DNA from 2 places in the Paenibacillus sp. FSL R7-0340 genome. Region 2 is predicted to be linked to the other one. Evidence: predicted binding sites of a transcription regulator. Region 2 holds the regulator's gene; the other holds the start of a gene.
The links. Region 2 encodes Rex, which represses fermentation and respiration genes when NADH is low (regulators of the CRP and FNR family bind a similar motif). Its sites were predicted from a motif close to TTGTGAAATATTTCACAA; they were not measured.
Positions count from the first base shown of each region.

Region 1: the regulator Rex is predicted to act here: its motif matches at 2,002-2,019, upstream of lpdD (prenylated flavin chaperone LpdD).

Region 1 is NZ_JBBOBY010000001.1:1,781,555-1,789,910, reverse strand. Features, by position in the region: gene MKX59_RS07980 (hypothetical protein) at 1-215, opposite strand, end outside; gene MKX59_RS07975 (DUF4190 domain-containing protein) at 309-680, opposite strand; gene MKX59_RS07970 (hypothetical protein) at 904-1,491, shown strand; gene lpdD (prenylated flavin chaperone LpdD) at 1,504-1,851, opposite strand; gene MKX59_RS07960 (S8 family serine peptidase) at 2,157-7,655, opposite strand; gene MKX59_RS07955 (S8 family serine peptidase) at 8,221-8,356, opposite strand, start outside.
Region 2 is NZ_JBBOBY010000001.1:2,683,036-2,691,391, forward strand. Features, by position in the region: gene panD (aspartate 1-decarboxylase) at 1-218, shown strand, start outside; gene MKX59_RS11905 (tetratricopeptide repeat protein) at 301-933, shown strand; gene dinG (ATP-dependent DNA helicase DinG) at 1,091-3,958, shown strand; gene MKX59_RS11915 (redox-sensing transcriptional repressor Rex) at 4,003-4,656, shown strand; gene MKX59_RS11920 (amidohydrolase) at 4,643-5,944, shown strand; gene MKX59_RS11925 (cell wall elongation regulator TseB-like domain-containing protein) at 5,982-6,506, shown strand; gene MKX59_RS11930 (hypothetical protein) at 6,953-7,486, shown strand; gene MKX59_RS11935 (AAA family ATPase) at 7,479-8,356, shown strand, end outside.

The sequences.
Region 1 (8,356 bases), 900 kb from region 2:
CTGCTGTTCTCTCTAAAGACAAAAAAAGAAGCGTCGCTCTGAACGATTCGCTTCTTGTGCTTGATCTTCTGTAATTGTTCTTGCTTGGTCGGCTTCTTTCGTATGTGCTGTGAAATCTCGCCATAATGGTCATTCGTTTTGCGGCTTTGTGCCGCGCAATAGATTCCAGCGCGTTTTGCCTTGCTCAACGCTTTTTGTGTTTGAGTACGTGCCATATGGCTTCACTCTCCTTCATTGGACTCCTTTTATCATAGCATCCAATCGTCAAATCGTGAATGGTTTGTCTGACTCAAGCATTCTTCAATTGATTAAATGTCTGAAAAAATATCCGGATCGCCACTGGAGGCCGCTACAATAAAAACAATAACTATAAAAATGATGATCAGTGTATAAATCAGTGTACCGATAATACTACATACCAATCCAGCAATGGCCATACCTCTGCCTTGCTCGCCATGACGGTTAATTTCCTTCAAGGAAAGACTGGACAAAATAATACCCACAATTCCGATAATCAACCCGATATAGGGAATGACAACAGATAAAATCCCGAGCACCATCGAGGCAACAGCTTTACTATTCGTAGGTGGAACTACTGGGGGCGGGTTAAATGGGGCGTTATAATCGTTCGTCTCCTGAAAAGGATCGGAAGATCGAGGCTCCTTGTACAAATCACTCATCTGTTAAATTCAACTCCAATACGAAAAATAGCAATTATATAAGTTCTAGGGTACCACAATCTTACAAATCAGGACAGTACTTATTTCGAATTTTTAAATTAGAACGTTAAAAAGAAGAAACCTAGCGATATTAGCACTTTTTGAGGTAACCGGGCATACAGTATTGTACCTGTTACAGATCAATTGCGCTCCATGAGAGCATCCTACCAAGGAGGTCGGAGCTATGCTATATCGTGCAACATCCCGCAGAAAGGGCTCGCCTCACAAACGTTTAAATGCAAATACACTTAGGAAAATATCCGCTGCCATGCTACCCTTTTACAAAGCTATTGCAACCCGACGTGCTTTTGCCGTCCAATGGTCACGAGCTGTCGTTCAAGGCAATTTGGATCGGATGAAATCCCTTCTCTGCTCAGTAGCGCCATTTGCCGCCAAACAAGGCTTAGGCACGAATGGCATCGGCTACTTTATTTCCTTTTTAGCTCAGCCACCGATGCTCTATTATACGAATGGAACGACGATTCCACCGGGGACTGTGCAGTTTACGTTTGAGCCGAGAGTTCATCGCGCCATTGCAAAAGCCGTTTTTCCACTGTATCGCGAATTGGCACGCAATCCATGTTTTGCTTCTGCCTTAGCCAAAGCGATCAACAGACAAGACCAGCGTGCAGTTCATGTCATGATCCGTAGTTTGATTCCATCCTCTGCGCTGAAATCCGTACAAATTGAGGATGATGGCTTTGCATTGCTATTTAAGTATCCCTTTAGTAAGTACCCATATCGCAATCTGCTCTTTCGGGAGTTCACTTAAAAAGGTATGCTACTAGCGTGCTTGCTTGAGTTCTCCAATGAGCTCTTTCCCCAGTTGTATAGCCATATCTGTCAGCACTCGGATTTCGTCCTTGGTTGCATGATCTAAATGTGCCCCGCAGCAAATGGCAAAATTGCCTGCAAACTCTTTTCGCAAGCGAACTGCAATTTCTTCGGTAATATAAAACTCCTTGTGATTTTGCAATTGCACAGTTTGAATCGGCTCGAGTCTGGCCCCTGCTGTAATCGTTCCCAAATGAGGCTGATCACCGCCTGAAATGAGTACAATGATATCTTCCCCCATAAAATAGGCATCCAGCACAAGACGGATACGTCCGCTTTCTTTTTGCAAATGAATCAATAGGATCCTCTCCTGCTAAAAAATATTATTCAGGATTTTGCAAAATTCGATTCCAGTCGCTCCAAAGTGCAATATATAGACAAACTAGACCATTTCGATCTATATATTGTTTATTGAAAATCGCTTATTAGATTTTTGCAAAATCCTCTATTGTGAAACGATTCACTTTATAGAGTTCTACTCATTGTACCGCTTCTTGAACGGTTCGACAATTTAAAAATGGCCCACAGCAGCCTCTATAAACCGTGGCTTGCTGTGGGCCTTCATTGTTATTCTAAAAGAAGCATTTCCTTTCCTACTGGCTGTTAACGGATCGTGATCGTATGCACAGTCTTACCACTTGCGCCGTCATTATCCGTTACCGTTAGCTCTACGGTATACGTTCCAGCTGTGGTGAATTTATGCTTCACCTTGGAACCGACCGCCGTATCGCCATCGCCAAAATTCCAGCTGTAACTAACGATCTCACCGTCTACATCACGGGAAGCTTTGGCGTTAAATTGTACATTTTTGTTCTTCTTAGCTGATTCATTAGCCTGAATAATGGCTACCGGCTTCTCATTGGATGGATTCGGATCAGGGTTCTGTCCTCCACCATTGGTTACATACAATCTTCCCGGTGCCTCCGTCTCCACTTCATTTCCCGCTGCATCCCTTACCCGGATCACGATGACTCCGCCCTCCAGGTTCAGAGAAGATGAAGTGAAATAAGTACCTTCATAGTGGCCTGACGAAGTTTCATTTAATGGAATATCGTTGCGGCCCAAAGTGGACAGGTTGAAAGGCAGCTCCACATGGAAGGACGCCTCCAAACCGGATGCACTGTCAAAGGATACTCGTACCGGCTGCCCTGGAGTAATACGCACATCCTCAGCAGGGCTGATGTTTTCAAGCTTCGGCAGAGCTGTATCGACATACACCGAGCGCGTAACACTTGTTTCGTTTTCGGCAAGATCCTTGGCCGTCACCGTAATTTGATTTTCACCTTCGTTGATAAGCAACCGCTTGTTAAAGCTGCCGTCACTTCCAAATTCAGCGGGCTCACCATTAATCGTCAATTCGGTGAGGAACTCGTCATACACGGTACCGACTACACTGACTACACCCGCGTTTGTACGGGCCCCTTCATCAGGTGAAGTCAGGATCAGACCCGGTTTAGTCTGATCGAGTGTCACAACCACCGTTTCGGAACGATCCGTTAATTTGCCGTATACCGCTGCTTGAACACTTAGCGGATTAGCTCCTGGTTGAAGATCAACCGACAAACTGAAGTGGCGATCCTTCACTTTCGTTGTGCCAGCCAGCTCCTTACCGTTAAAGAGCTGAATATCGGCTCCTTCTGCCGGGGAAGTTCCTGTTACGGTAATCGACTCTTCCTGCGTATACGTAGCCTTCGTAGGAGTCGTAATCGTTGGAGCATTCACCGGATATCTGACGATAGCCCGGATCATGTAATTCCCTTCCTCCTCAGGTGATTGGCTCCATGCGCCACTTACACCTTGCCAGCTGCGAAGTGCATTCGGGCCACTCTCATCTGTAGCAAGACCCGGCGACTGTGTGCCCACAGCAGACTGTGTATATACGATGTAGAAGTCACCTTGAACCGTCACCGGTTCTGGAAGCTGCACTGTCGTCCATTGTGACTCATCCCGCACGGCAGTCCCGTCGAATGGACCAGCCAATAATCGTCCAGGCGCTCCTGCCGCACCAGAGGCGTCATAAACAGCATATTGGAATGCCGTTCCTCCCGGATTCGGGAAGGCAGAGTTCCAGAACAAAAGCGATGCTCCTGTCACTTGAGCCACTTCCGACTCAGGCGTCATTCTGACTGCCCATGAATTGCCTGCCGCATTAAAGGCTCTGGCATTTTCTCCTGTCCCGTCATCGTAAGCAATGCCTCCCTGGAACCCGATGAAAGGTTTCAACGTGACATTCGCTTCCACACTACCGTTCGGAGGAGCAATAACAGATACACTGTCGCTATAATAATTCTCAGCTGAAATAGACAATGTGTATGTTCCTTCCAGCACGTCCAGCGTAAATTCTCCAGCCTCATTCGTCTCTACCGGAGCAATACGTGCATCCTCCAGCACCAACACTTTCGCTTTTTGGATCGGTTCACCGGATTGCTTGTCGATAATGACCCCGTGAATCGTACCGTGAGGTATGGCCTGAAGGCTAAAGTTTGCTCTAATGACTTTGTTATTCTCAATCGTGACTGCTTTCGTTTGAGGCACGTAACCATAGGCTTCAGCCTTCAGCGTATAGTCGCCCGCTACATGGGTGAAGCTGTATTTGCCCGTGGTCGGATCCGTTTTCACCGAACGTCCGGTTTCCAATACCGTAACCGTAGCGCTGGCTGGAAGACTGTCGAGCCCGACACGTCCACTATCCACCGTTGTTTCTGCCGGCTTCACTTTCTCCTGGAATTCACTCTTTTCAGTGCTTGTAATTTTGTACAGCGGGAACTGTTCTTCCGCTTTTTCCAGCTTGATATTCGACTCAGGTACGATGTCCTTGGTCACTGTCGCAGCTGGAATACCCAACACACGGAAATCGTCAATGTACCAGCCGTTCTTGTTCACACTGTTATCCGATTTCAAACGGAAGCGAATTTGGATCTCATTGCCGGTGTAGCTATCCAGATTGTAATAAACCGGAGTCCACTTTTTCCCATTCGTATTGTGAGAGAACTTGCCCAGCTCGCTCCACGTGTCGCCATTGTTTTTGGACACTTCCACATAACCGTAATCATAGCCGGCCTCAATTTCAAACCAGTGATTGAAGGTCAGTGTTGCATTGCGTACAGCCTGCAAATTAATTTTTGGAGAAACCAGCGAAAATTCAGCTCCGTTCTCATAATTGCTATCAAGATCGGTTGCCCACACATTTGGTCTGGACACTGCGCTTTCTGGTCCTACTTCCTTCGGAATGCCACGTTCCCACTCATCCTTGGTACCGGAATGAGTCCAGCCATTATCCGAGCTGCCGTCAAAATGATCGCTATACAGCGTATCCGGCACGTCTACTCTCAGAGAAGCCTCATTCGACTTGATTCCTTCATTGCCACTATAATCCTCAGCCGCCACTGCATAATGATAGGTCGCTCCACCGACCGTGATGGTATCTGTGAGTGTCAGTGCTGAGGTTGTACCGATGGAAGTATAATTTTTGCCTGATTGGGTAGAACGATACACCTTGTACTGCTTCACATCTTCATCGGAGGAAGCATTCCAGGCCAGTGTGACGTTGCCCACAGTATCGGCTTCAGCAGTCAAATTGCTCGGCGCAGCAGGTGCAACGGTGTCTGGCTCCTGAATCGACAGATCGTCAATATACCAGCCATCTTTCACAACCGTATTGTCACTAGTAAAGTTGAACAGGAGGTATACTTTTTGACCCGCGAATGCCCGCAAATCAAGATATTGTGTTTTCCAGCCATTGCTGGTGCCAGTAAACGATAATACCTGCTCAAACGCATTCTGATTGTTTGTGGTTGCTACGTACACTTTGCCGAAATCAGAATTGTTTTCAAGATCGTACCAATGCTTGAAGCTGACCAGCGCCCCTTTTGAGCTCTCGGTCAGATCAATCGGAGGGGCCATAAAATAACTGTTGGAGTTGGCCTGATATTGGCCTTCGAGATTAGTCGCGATGACCTTTGTACCCGAATGTGCGCTTTTAGGGCCGCTTGTCGGAGTTCCCCATTTCCAAACACTGCCCTGTCCACCGATATTAATACCGGCAATGTCTTTTTCAAAGTCTTGTGTGTAGCCTGGTTTTACGCCTTTGGAGATTTTAACCTTGTATACTTCAGTTTCAAATCCGTTATTACCGTAATCATTTACACGAATATAGTATTCCAGACCAGCGCTGTCCACCAAAAAAGTCGGGATGGACGCTTGATATGTACCATCTTTGCTGTCGCCGGAGGTCCGTTCCAACGGAATATATACATAGTTTGACGTACCTGCTGTTTTGGCAAATGCCTCAACGGCCGTCACGCCGACATCATCCGTTACATGAGCAGTCAGAGGTATATCAATACCCTCGAATGCCGCTGCGGGCGGTGTATGCTCGAGAACAGGTGCTTCCAGATCGTCGCCACCCGTTACAACTTTACCAGACACGGAGCCCAGACCTTGCATGACCGAACCGACTGCATCCAGCGCATTAATGACACCATGTCCGTAGCCATTGTTTGGCGAAGTAGGATATGTGCTGTCCGTGCGCGGTGTAGCTGTGTTCATCAAAATTTCCTCAAGCTGGTCTACGGTAAGAGAATGATTCGCTTGCAGCAACAGAGCTGCAAGGGCCGCAACATGAGGTCCCGCCATGGAAGTACCGTTATACCCGCCTTTATAGCCGCCACCAGCCACAGATGACCGGATATTTACACCCGGCGCGGAAACTTCGGGCTTCACCTCACCATAGGGTGATGGTCCTAACAAGGAGAAGCTGGCTAGATTATCATTGATATCCGTGGCTCCAGTAGCGAAGGATTCCGGATAGTTCGCCGGATTGGCTACCGAGGCAGGTCCGCCCGGATTGGAAAGAGAGGTATTACCTGCGGAGAATTCGGGGAAGATTTGAGCATCCCGCCATGCCTGAACCACAGGCCGGAACCATTCATCAAGACCCGGTCCGCCTCCCCACGAGTTGTTCACTACGTCTGGAGCAAGCTCGGGATGAAGATTCCCTTGGGCATCTTTTGGCGCAAGCAGCCATTGACCGCCATCCAGTATAATCGCATCCGTCGTTTCCGGATTAAAAATCCGAACCGCAATCCACTTCGCACCAGGTGCAACGCCAACTCGGTTCGTTCCGTTTTCCTCAGAGCCGACCATCGTGCCCATCGTATGTGTACCATGGGAATCGTCTTCCTGATCGACCGGAAGCGTTGCATGACTATGCGGATCGTACCAGCTCAGCTCAGGATTCACGACATTGCCTGCCGCGTCCAGACCCCGCCATTTGCGATGAAGGGCCGGATGTGTATAATCTACACCTGTATCCAGATTGGCGACCACGATTCCGGTTCCGTCGATTCCTTTTTCCCACACTTGTGGTGCGTTAATATGGGATATGTTCCATTCCACCGTAGATGGGTCTACAGCGTTCTTACCTGCATTGCCAGGCTTAGCCGATGTTTTGCCATCGTCCTTCTCCAGCTCTACAGCTTTCTCTACCGTTGCAGACTTCGCCGTTGCTGCTGTCGCTGTTTCAGCTGTTTTGGCATTTGCTCCCTCTGCTTGCTTGTCAACCGTCACCTTTTGCAGATAACGCGTTTCATTCGGCAAGACTTTATCGACCTCAGGCAGCTGCGAAATATGATCCAGCACCTCCTTGGTGCTTGTTACAGCCAATGCATTGACAATAAAAAAGCTTTTATATTCCTTCACTCCGCCGCTCTCTGATTGCTTATCCAAATAATTTTCAAGCCCATATTGGGTTCTTGAAGCCGTTTCACGCAGAGAACTGATCACATGGCTGCGTGCAGCCATTTTGGCAGCGGAAGGTGTTATTTTCTCAAGTGAGGCCTTTTGAAGAGCATTTTTGGAAACCTTGTTGGTGTCTACCTGTTCTTTTAATTTGACCAGATAGGTAACATAGTTATTCTCCTCAAACTGTTTGGTCAGTTTCGGGGATACCTTCGCGGTCGTGACCTTGTGCGAGGCGGATTTTAGCTCCAGCTTGGAGCCATCTGGTGTGTTATTCGCCAAAGCGGGTTGAACAAAGGAAAAGGCCATTAGCAAAGATAGTCCGATAGATAGTGGTTTCTTGAATCGTTTAGGTTTAATCAATTACTTCTCCACTCCTTTTACTAGGTTTAATGTTTCTGGAATAACCTGTACAGAGTAAGACCTCATACCTTACACATCAAACACACGGGTTGCGCAACACGATGTGGTTGGCGACCACCTCCTTCATAGAATATAGAGGCACAAAAATATTTGGCTGTTCATAGGTAGCAGTACTTCATAGGTGAGTTTGCAATCCCAATAGAAAAGCGATGAATTCAGTAGAAACCAAGGAGAAAAAGCAGGAGAAATTCGAAGAAAACATGTTATATCATTACATTTTATATTAAAAATTGATATATAATCATATATTATGGAATAGTATAAAGTTATCAAAACAGATATACAAGTCATTTTTTTGCATTTTTCTTGAAATTCTATGACTTTTATATTCTTTTATGTACGAAAACCCCTTTTTGCGGCTACGTAATAGTGCATTACACGGTTAATAGGTGTATGCAATCTCTGTACGAGCCGCTCAAAGGGATTTTCGGGGGTCTTTCTTAATCCTATCTTTCGCTCTATATCTTGTTCATTGGAAGTCGCTTATAGGATTTTTGCAAAATCCTCACTTAAGTACGGAGTTCACCGCAGCAAGCGCGTCGATCAGACCATATCCGAAACCATTGTTCGGTGAAGTCCGATACTGGCTATCTGTCAGCGGAGTCGCTGTTTTTGAAATAACATCCTCCAGTTGATCCACA
Region 2 (8,356 bases):
AAACCTATGTTATCCCCGGACCGCGTGGGAGCGGAGTGATCTGTCTCAACGGTGCGGCAGCCCGTTTGGTGCAGCCTGGTGATACAGTCATTATTATTTCCTATGCTTCCATGTCGAATGAAGAGGCCAAAACATACAAACCAACAGTGGTATTTGTTGATGAACATAATAAACCAGCCCAAACGATGAACAAAGAAGTACACGCGACGATCATGTAATGAATGGGAGTGCGGATGAAACCCGTCTTTTAAGCGAAAAATGTGAGTGTATTAATCCATCTTTCATAAGGGCGGGATGCACATGTTCCAGCATGTATTCGCAGAAATGAACAGCATGTTAGATGATATCGTGAAGCATTACCCATCAGCCCAGGGCTCCCGCAGGCAGGAGCTGCTACAGCACTGGAGTCTGCTGCGGAGAATGAGTGACGGAATTATGGATGAGTGGCTGGCCTTTGAGGAAAAAATGGTTTGCTTGCGTGCGGCCGGATTTTCCGCAGAGACCGATATGTCTGACACTGAGCTGCCAGAAAAAGAGCTGCCAGCTTTTAATCGGGGGCAAGGGTATTATCGATTACTTATGTACCCTGAGGCGATCCAACAATTTGAGCAGGTACTACAGCATTTTCCGAACAGCTGGCAGAGTCGCATGTATATGGGAATGGCCTATTTTCAACTGGATGATCCAGCAGAGGCTGTATGCCATTTTCAGAAGGTGCTGGACCTGACTGAGCAGGCAGGACTAAAGGCGGTCATCTATAATGCGCTAGGCTGTCTGTTGGCAAAGCAGGCTGACGTAGAGGAGGCGCAAAAATGTTTTGCTCTCGCACATCAGTTCGATCCTGCGTTACCCGAGCCGCTGCACAATATGGAAGCCTGTTTGTCCGGTACCGAAATGCTTCGATACGACAGCTCCATGATGACCTGGATGTAGTTGTCAGACACCGAGTAAGACGATGCATGCCCACCTCCTCAGGCGGCGTGTGCATCGTCTTTTTTGGCTGTCTTAATTTCCAAACAGGCGATCTTCTGCTATGCTAATATATAGAGTTATTATTTTTGTAAGTGTCATAAGAAAGGATTAAGCCCGAATGAAATTTGCGGTATTGGATTTTGAAACGACAGGCACCCAGTCCGCGGATGACATCATTCAAGTCGGACTTGCAATTATAGATCATGATAACAGCATTTCCCGTGTTTACGGCTCTTATGTGAACCCTGGCAGATCTATTCCACCTTTTATCACTGGATTGACCGGAATTACAGACGATGACGTCAAGGATGCTCCTGCACTTGAAGAAATGATGATGGAGCTCGTGCCTATGCTGGACGATGTTGTGCTGGTCGGTCATAATGTGGCGTTTGATTTTAATTTTTTGCAAAACGCTCTGGATCGGTGCGGATATTTGCCGTTTAGCGGAAGAATCTTGGATACAATGGATTTTCTGAAAATTATGTTTCCATCGCTATCTTCGTATCAGTTAGGTTTTGTGTCTTCTGAGTTCGGGCTGGCGCATGATCGCCCTCACCAAGCAGACAGCGACGCGTTGGCTACGGCTGAGGTGTTTTTAAAGTGTCTGGGTGAGCTTCAAGCATTACCTCTGATAACGATACAGCGGCTTAGTGATTTGTTTGCAGAGGAAGACAGTGACCTTGGATGGTTTCTTGATGGGGTGCGTGAAGAGAAAGAGCTTGATCCTATTCAGGATTTGGAGGGACATCAGTTTTTTCGTCAGCTTGCGCTAAAAGTGGAAGATTGGACGGAGCTAGCTGCACCGCGTAGAGAAGATGACCCGAATCCACTTTCAGGTGTTTCCTTTGAGGAGTACATGGATGATGTGCGGGACAATTTGCGTTCATCCTTGAGCCAATATGAGGAGCGCGAGGCGCAGATACAGATGATTGAGGGTGTAAATCAGGCACTGAGTGAAGACAAGCATCTGCTGATCGAAGCAGGTACAGGAACAGGAAAGTCTCTCGGTTATTTGCTCCCATCGCTGTATCACAGTGTAAAAAAAGGACAGCGCGTTATGGTAAGTACACATACGATCAACCTGCAGGAGCAATTACGCGAGCGCGACATTCCTATGCTGACCAAGGTGATTCCGTTTCCGTTCCGGGCTGCTATTTTCAAGGGTCGGGGACATTATTTGTGTCTGCGTAAGTTTGAACATAAAATAAACAGAAGAGACTTCGCGACACCGAAGGAAGACTTAATTACAGCGGCTCAGATGATCGTCTGGTTGACGCTAACAGAAACCGGTGATGATGAAGAACTGAATCTGAGCAACCGTGGAGGGGATTTCTGGGAAACGGTGGCGAGTGATTCAGAGTCCTGTCTTGGTCGTTCTTGTCCATGGTTCCGCAAATGTTATTATCATCGTGCACGCCATGAAGCAGGAATAGCGGATGTCGTTATTACGAATCACTCTAAGTTGTTCACAGACGTCAAAGCCAGTCACCAGTTGTTGCCGAGCTATGAACATCTGGTGATTGATGAAGCCCATCACCTGGAGGAAGTAGCTGGTAAGCACCTAGGTATGCATATGAAATATTTCACACTCGTGCATACACTGACGCGACTGTTCAAAGACAGCAAGAATGGACAACTGCCTTCACTTCGTCAACAGTTGGCAAAATCGGGGCACGAGAAGTCGGCGGATTGGGCTTCAACCATCGACCAGATGTATCCGCTCGTGTTAGAGGTTAAGGAAACTTGGGACCTGCTAAGCGACAAGCTGTTTGGCATGTTGCCAGAGCGAAGCGATGCGACACCGGGTGAAACAGGACAGTTTTCTTCCCGTCTCAAACCTTCGGCCAAGCCTGCAAAGTGGGATCAGGCGGGTGCTTTGGAAAATCAGCTATATGTAACGATGAGCGAAATTTTGCGCAAGGGCGACAAGCTGATGCTGGACGTCAAGGAAGAACATGACGATTATGCGGCAGATAGCCTTATTACAGATATCACGGGTCTGCTCAAGGATTTGGCGGGAATCCGAGAAAATTTGCGCTTTTTTATCCGACTCGATGATGAAACAACCGTATACTGGCTCGAAGCGAGTGGGCAATTCCGTAGTAAATCATTGCAATTTTATGCGGTGCCCGTCGATGTGAGCCGCCAGTTGAAAGAAATGTTTTTTGACAAAAAAAGAAGCATTATTCTGACGTCTGCTACCTTATCGGTAGATAAGTCGTTTCAGTACATGATCGATCAGCTCGGCTTGCAGGAGGCCGCAGATCAAGAGCGGCTGATGACTTCGCAGCTCCCGTCACCCTTTAATTACAGGGATCAGGTGTTGCTGGTCATTCCACGGGATTTCCCAAGCGTGAAGGGCAGTGTAGGAGATGCACACTTTGTAGATATGCTCGTTAGCTCTCTAGGAGCGACTGCTCAGGCGACGCGGGGGAGAATGCTCGTTCTGTTTACTTCCTATCGGATGCTCCGGCAAGTGTATGAGCCGCTCAAAGAGGCCTTAGCATCCAGCGAAATTACTGTGCTGGGACAAGGTGTGGACAGTGGGAGTCGCAGCAAGCTAACCCGCCGTTTTCAGGAAGCCAAAGCTTCTGTATTGCTGGGAACCAGCAGCTTCTGGGAAGGCGTCGATATTCCAGGAAAGGCTCTGACTTGTCTGGCCATTGTTCGCTTGCCGTTTCAACCGCCGAATCACCCGTTGCTGGAGGCAAAAAGCGAGCTGCTTCAGCAGCAGAAGAAGAATCCATTTATGAAGCTGTCTGTACCACAAGCGGTCATTCGCTTCAAACAGGGATTTGGTCGGTTAGTACGTACAGCGAGCGACCACGGGGTCGTTATCGTTTACGATACGCGTGTGATCGAATCCTATTACGGAAAGCACTTTTTGTACTCGTTACCGGGACCAAAAATGGAGCATATGCCATCGGAGCAAATGGTGCCCCGCATCGCCGAATGGCTCCAATCCGCCCCGGAGACAGAGGCATAACGGACGGACACTAAGTATGTTCGTTACAATTAGGGGGAGCAAGTATGAAATCAGATAAAATTTCAGAGGCTGTCGTACGGAGGTTACCCGTATATTTACGTTATCTGAATGCACTTCACAAACGGGAGGTGGCTACGGTCTCTTCTCAAGAGTTGGGACAGAGGCTAGATTTGAACCCGGCCCAAATCCGTAAAGATCTCGCCTATTTTGGAGATTTTGGTCGGAAGGGTATCGGTTATGATGTTTCTTATCTAATTGAGAAAATACGCCATATCCTGAAAATCGACCAGCAAATTAATGTCGTATTGGTCGGTGCGGGTAATCTGGGGCAAGCCCTTTCGAATTATAACGCTTATTTAAAAGACAATATGAAGATTGTAGCAGTATTTGATGCGTTTCCAGATAAGGTAGGGACCAAGATCAATACATTGGTCGTTCAACCGATGGATGAACTGGAAGCCACTGTGAGAGAAAAAAACATTCGAATCGGGATTATTACCGTACCTGATTTTGAAGCACAGCACGTGGCTGACAGGCTTATTGAGAGCGGAATTGGAGCGATCCTGAACTTTGCACCGACTACTCTCAAGGCACCGGCCAACATTCGGATTCATGCCACAGACTTTACAACTGATTTGCTTAGCCTCGCTTATTATTTGGAGGACGGAAAGGAAGAAACACAATATGACAGTGAATAAATGGATGATTAAAAACGGCTCTTTTGCCGTAAATGGATCAGAAGCTGGGGTAGTCCATGGTTTTATGATTGTGGAGGATAGCCGCATTACTTACATTGGCGAGACTTTGCCTGCGGGTGAGGAAGAGACGGAAGCGATTGATGGTAAAGGGTTATTGTTTTTACCTGGTCTGATTAATACTCATGGTCATGCGGCGATGTCTCTGCTGCGTGGGCATGGAGATGACTTGGCACTTCAAGTATGGCTTCAGGAAAAAATGTGGCCTATGGAAGCCAAGTTTACATCTACCGACGTGTACTGGGGTACGTCCTTGTCTGTGCTGGAAATGCTGAAAGGTGGAACAACGACCTTCCTGGACATGTACGATCATATGGATGAGGTGGCTCGTGTAGCTGAAGAGTCAGGTATTCGTGCAAGTCTGATGCGTGGAGCAATTGGACTATGCTCGGAAGAAGAACAGCGAATCAAGCTGGCTGAGGCCGTGACTTTTGCACGTAACTGGCATGGTAAAGCAGACGGGCGTATTACAACGATGATGTCTCCGCACGCGCCATACACATGTCCACCTGCGTTTATTGAAAAATTCGTACAAGCAGCGCATGATCTGGACTTGCCACTGCATACGCACATGTCTGAGACGATCGCCGAAGTGGAGCAAAACGTACGCGACTACGGTTTGCGTCCAGTTGCACATTTGGATAAGCTTGGCTTTTTCTCCCGTCCTTCGCTTGTTGCCCATGGCGTTCATTTGAACGACGAAGAAATAGCTTTACTGGCTGAACGTGGTGTAGCGGTTTCGCACAATCCGGGTAGCAACTTGAAGCTGGCAAGTGGTGTGGCAAGAGTGCCTGAATTGCTGCGTGCAGGGGTTACTGTTTCTCTCGGAACGGATGGTCCTGCCAGCAATAATAACCTGGATATGTTCGAGGAAATGCGTCTGGCGGCACTTATTCACAAGGGTGTATCCGGTGACCCTACGGCAGTTCCTGCAAGTGAAGCGCTGCGTCTGGCAACAGAATACGGTGCAAAGTCGATTGGTTTAAAAGAAGTAGGAGCGTTGGCAGCAGGCAACAAGGCTGACTTTATCGCGTTGGATCTGAATCAGGCACATTTCTTGCCGCGTACAGATCTTATTTCCCATGCGGTATACTCTGCAAGCGCCAAGGACGTGGCTCATGTGTGGGTAGACGGTCGCCAGGTTGTGAAAAACGGCGAATGCCTGACTATGGACGAGGAACGTATCAAACATGAGGCACAAGCCGCCTTTGAAGGGCTGCTGTCGCGCTAATTTAGGTGTCACATCCCCTTAGAGAGGAAGCACGGGTTTGAAAAATAAGAAAAAGTGGATAGCGGTCGCCATTTTGGCCGTGATACTGATCCTGATCAGCATTTTCTGGTATTATTCCTATGTTACTCAAGACCAGGTGGCTGAGGAAAATGCCGCTATCATTAAGGCCAAGCAATCAGGTGGTCTGGTTAGCACGACTCAAACATGGAAGTCTGTGTGGGATCAGGTATATTGGGTGGTTCAAGGGAAAAATGCACAGAATGAAAATATAATGGTGTGGGTTCCTTTTCAAAAAGTGGAAGGAAAACCTAACATACCTGCCGCAGATAATAGCGGTGTTCACACCGAGTTGCTGAAGAACGGAGTCGATGAGCAAAAAATGACGGCAATAATTCAGCAGCAGCTTCCAGGTGCAAAAATTGTAAGGCTTCAGCCGAGTGTGTTCAATGGCGAATATGTGTGGCAGTTGTTTTACGATGATGGAAGTCATCATTACTACACCTTTTATCGTTTCTCAGATGGGGTAGCGACGGGTGTGAAATATACTTTGCCCAATAACTGAGCTGGTGTGAGGATTGGCAAATGTGGAATGAATGACTAGTAAATGATTAAAAGCTCAAGAAAAAGACGTAAATACGACAAAATTCGTATTTACGTCTTTTAGTTTTGCTATGCCGTAAAGCTGGCTGAAAGCCAGTGAAGCATCTTTACCTATCCATCTTCTCTCCTAGGTCAAATTCATCTTTGTGGCGGGCAACAGCGATCGTAAGATCAAATCCTACACGCAGCGTCTCGCCTCCACCATAACCAAAGATTTTGCCTCATCACAACTCCTCCACACATTGCCTTCGATATTAGATATACGTTATGATATACTATATTTTATAAGTGATAGACAAAAATGATAGAAAAAAGAATTGCTGATCACTATAAGATCATGCAATTTGGTTGTTTGTTGACATTCGTCCCGTTTCTTCTGGGTTTTACATTTTGAGAGGAGGATGTTGTTTGAAATTGCGTGCAGTTCCTATCGTTGTGGCGGCAGTTTTGGCAGCTTTGCTGCTATTTGGGGGATGGTTCATTTACCGTCAGGTTACAATGCAAAGTCCTCTGGAAAAACTGGTATCTCAATATCCAGGCGTGACAAGCGCTCAAATAGATATTAAACAGGATCAGGTTGTATTGAAACTAGATCTCAAACCGCAGGCGGATGTGGCCAGATTGGTCGATGTGGTTAAGCAAAAAGGACAATCCATCATTGGCAGCCGCACCATTAAGCTGGATATCGCAGATCGTTCCAATTCAGCACTGAATCAATGGTGGTCTGAGGCTATGTTTCCTGTGGCCGAAGCGATGGAAAATAAAAAGTATACTCAAATTTCATCTACAGTTGAGCAGATGAAAAAGAAAAAGACGGGTATCAAAGCTGATACCGACATGGATTCGAACAATGTCTATATCCGACTCAGCGAAGGTAAAGCGACCAAGTTTATCGTTTTGCCACGTCAATCTCAGCAAATGGGGGTATGGCCTAATGCCTAGATGGATTAAGGAAATATTAATCGGCATTGTGCCGGTAACCATTATATTTCTCGTTTTTATTGGGGTAAATATTATCCCTCTTCTGGTTGCTGGCGTGATGCTCAGCGGCTTGTTAATGCTTATGCATGCGCGTGGCGGTTTGGCCGTAGGTGCTGGGCAAGAGCGTAAACGTAAAAAAAATGGTCCGGACAAGCTGACTTTTGAGGAAATCGGTGGGCAAGAAAGCGCTAAGCAGGAACTGCGCGAGGCCCTGGATTTTTTGAATCGACATGATGAAATTTCCAAGTTTGGTATCCGTCCATTAAAAGGCGTTTTGCTCACTGGTCCTCCGGGAACAGGAAAAACGCTGATGGCGAAGGCAGCGGCACACTACACTAATTCTGTATTTGTTGCAGCCTCAGGTAGTGAATTTGTTGAAATGTACGTTGGTGTTGGAGCGGGTCGTGTCCGTGAGTTGTTTCGGGAGGCGCGTACTCGTGCAGCCAAGGAAAAGAAGGAAAATGCAATTATTTTTATTGACGAAATCGATGTAATTGGTGGTAAACGTGAGGGTGGACAGCAACGAGAATATGATCAGACTTTGAATCAGTTGCTGACAGAAATGGATGGTATTTATTCCGCAGATACACCGCGGATTTTGATCATTGCGGCAACAAACCGTAAAGAAATGCTGGACAGCGCCTTAACGCGTCCAGGGCGTTTTGATCGTCATATTCAAGTGGATCTGCCTGACAAGAAGGGCCGTCTTCATATTCTAAAAATTCATGCCAAAAACAAACCGATTCAGGAAGATGCAAATCTGGACAAAATTGCTGAGGAATCTTACGGGTTTTCCGGCGCACAGCTGGAGAGCGTGATGAATGAAGCGGC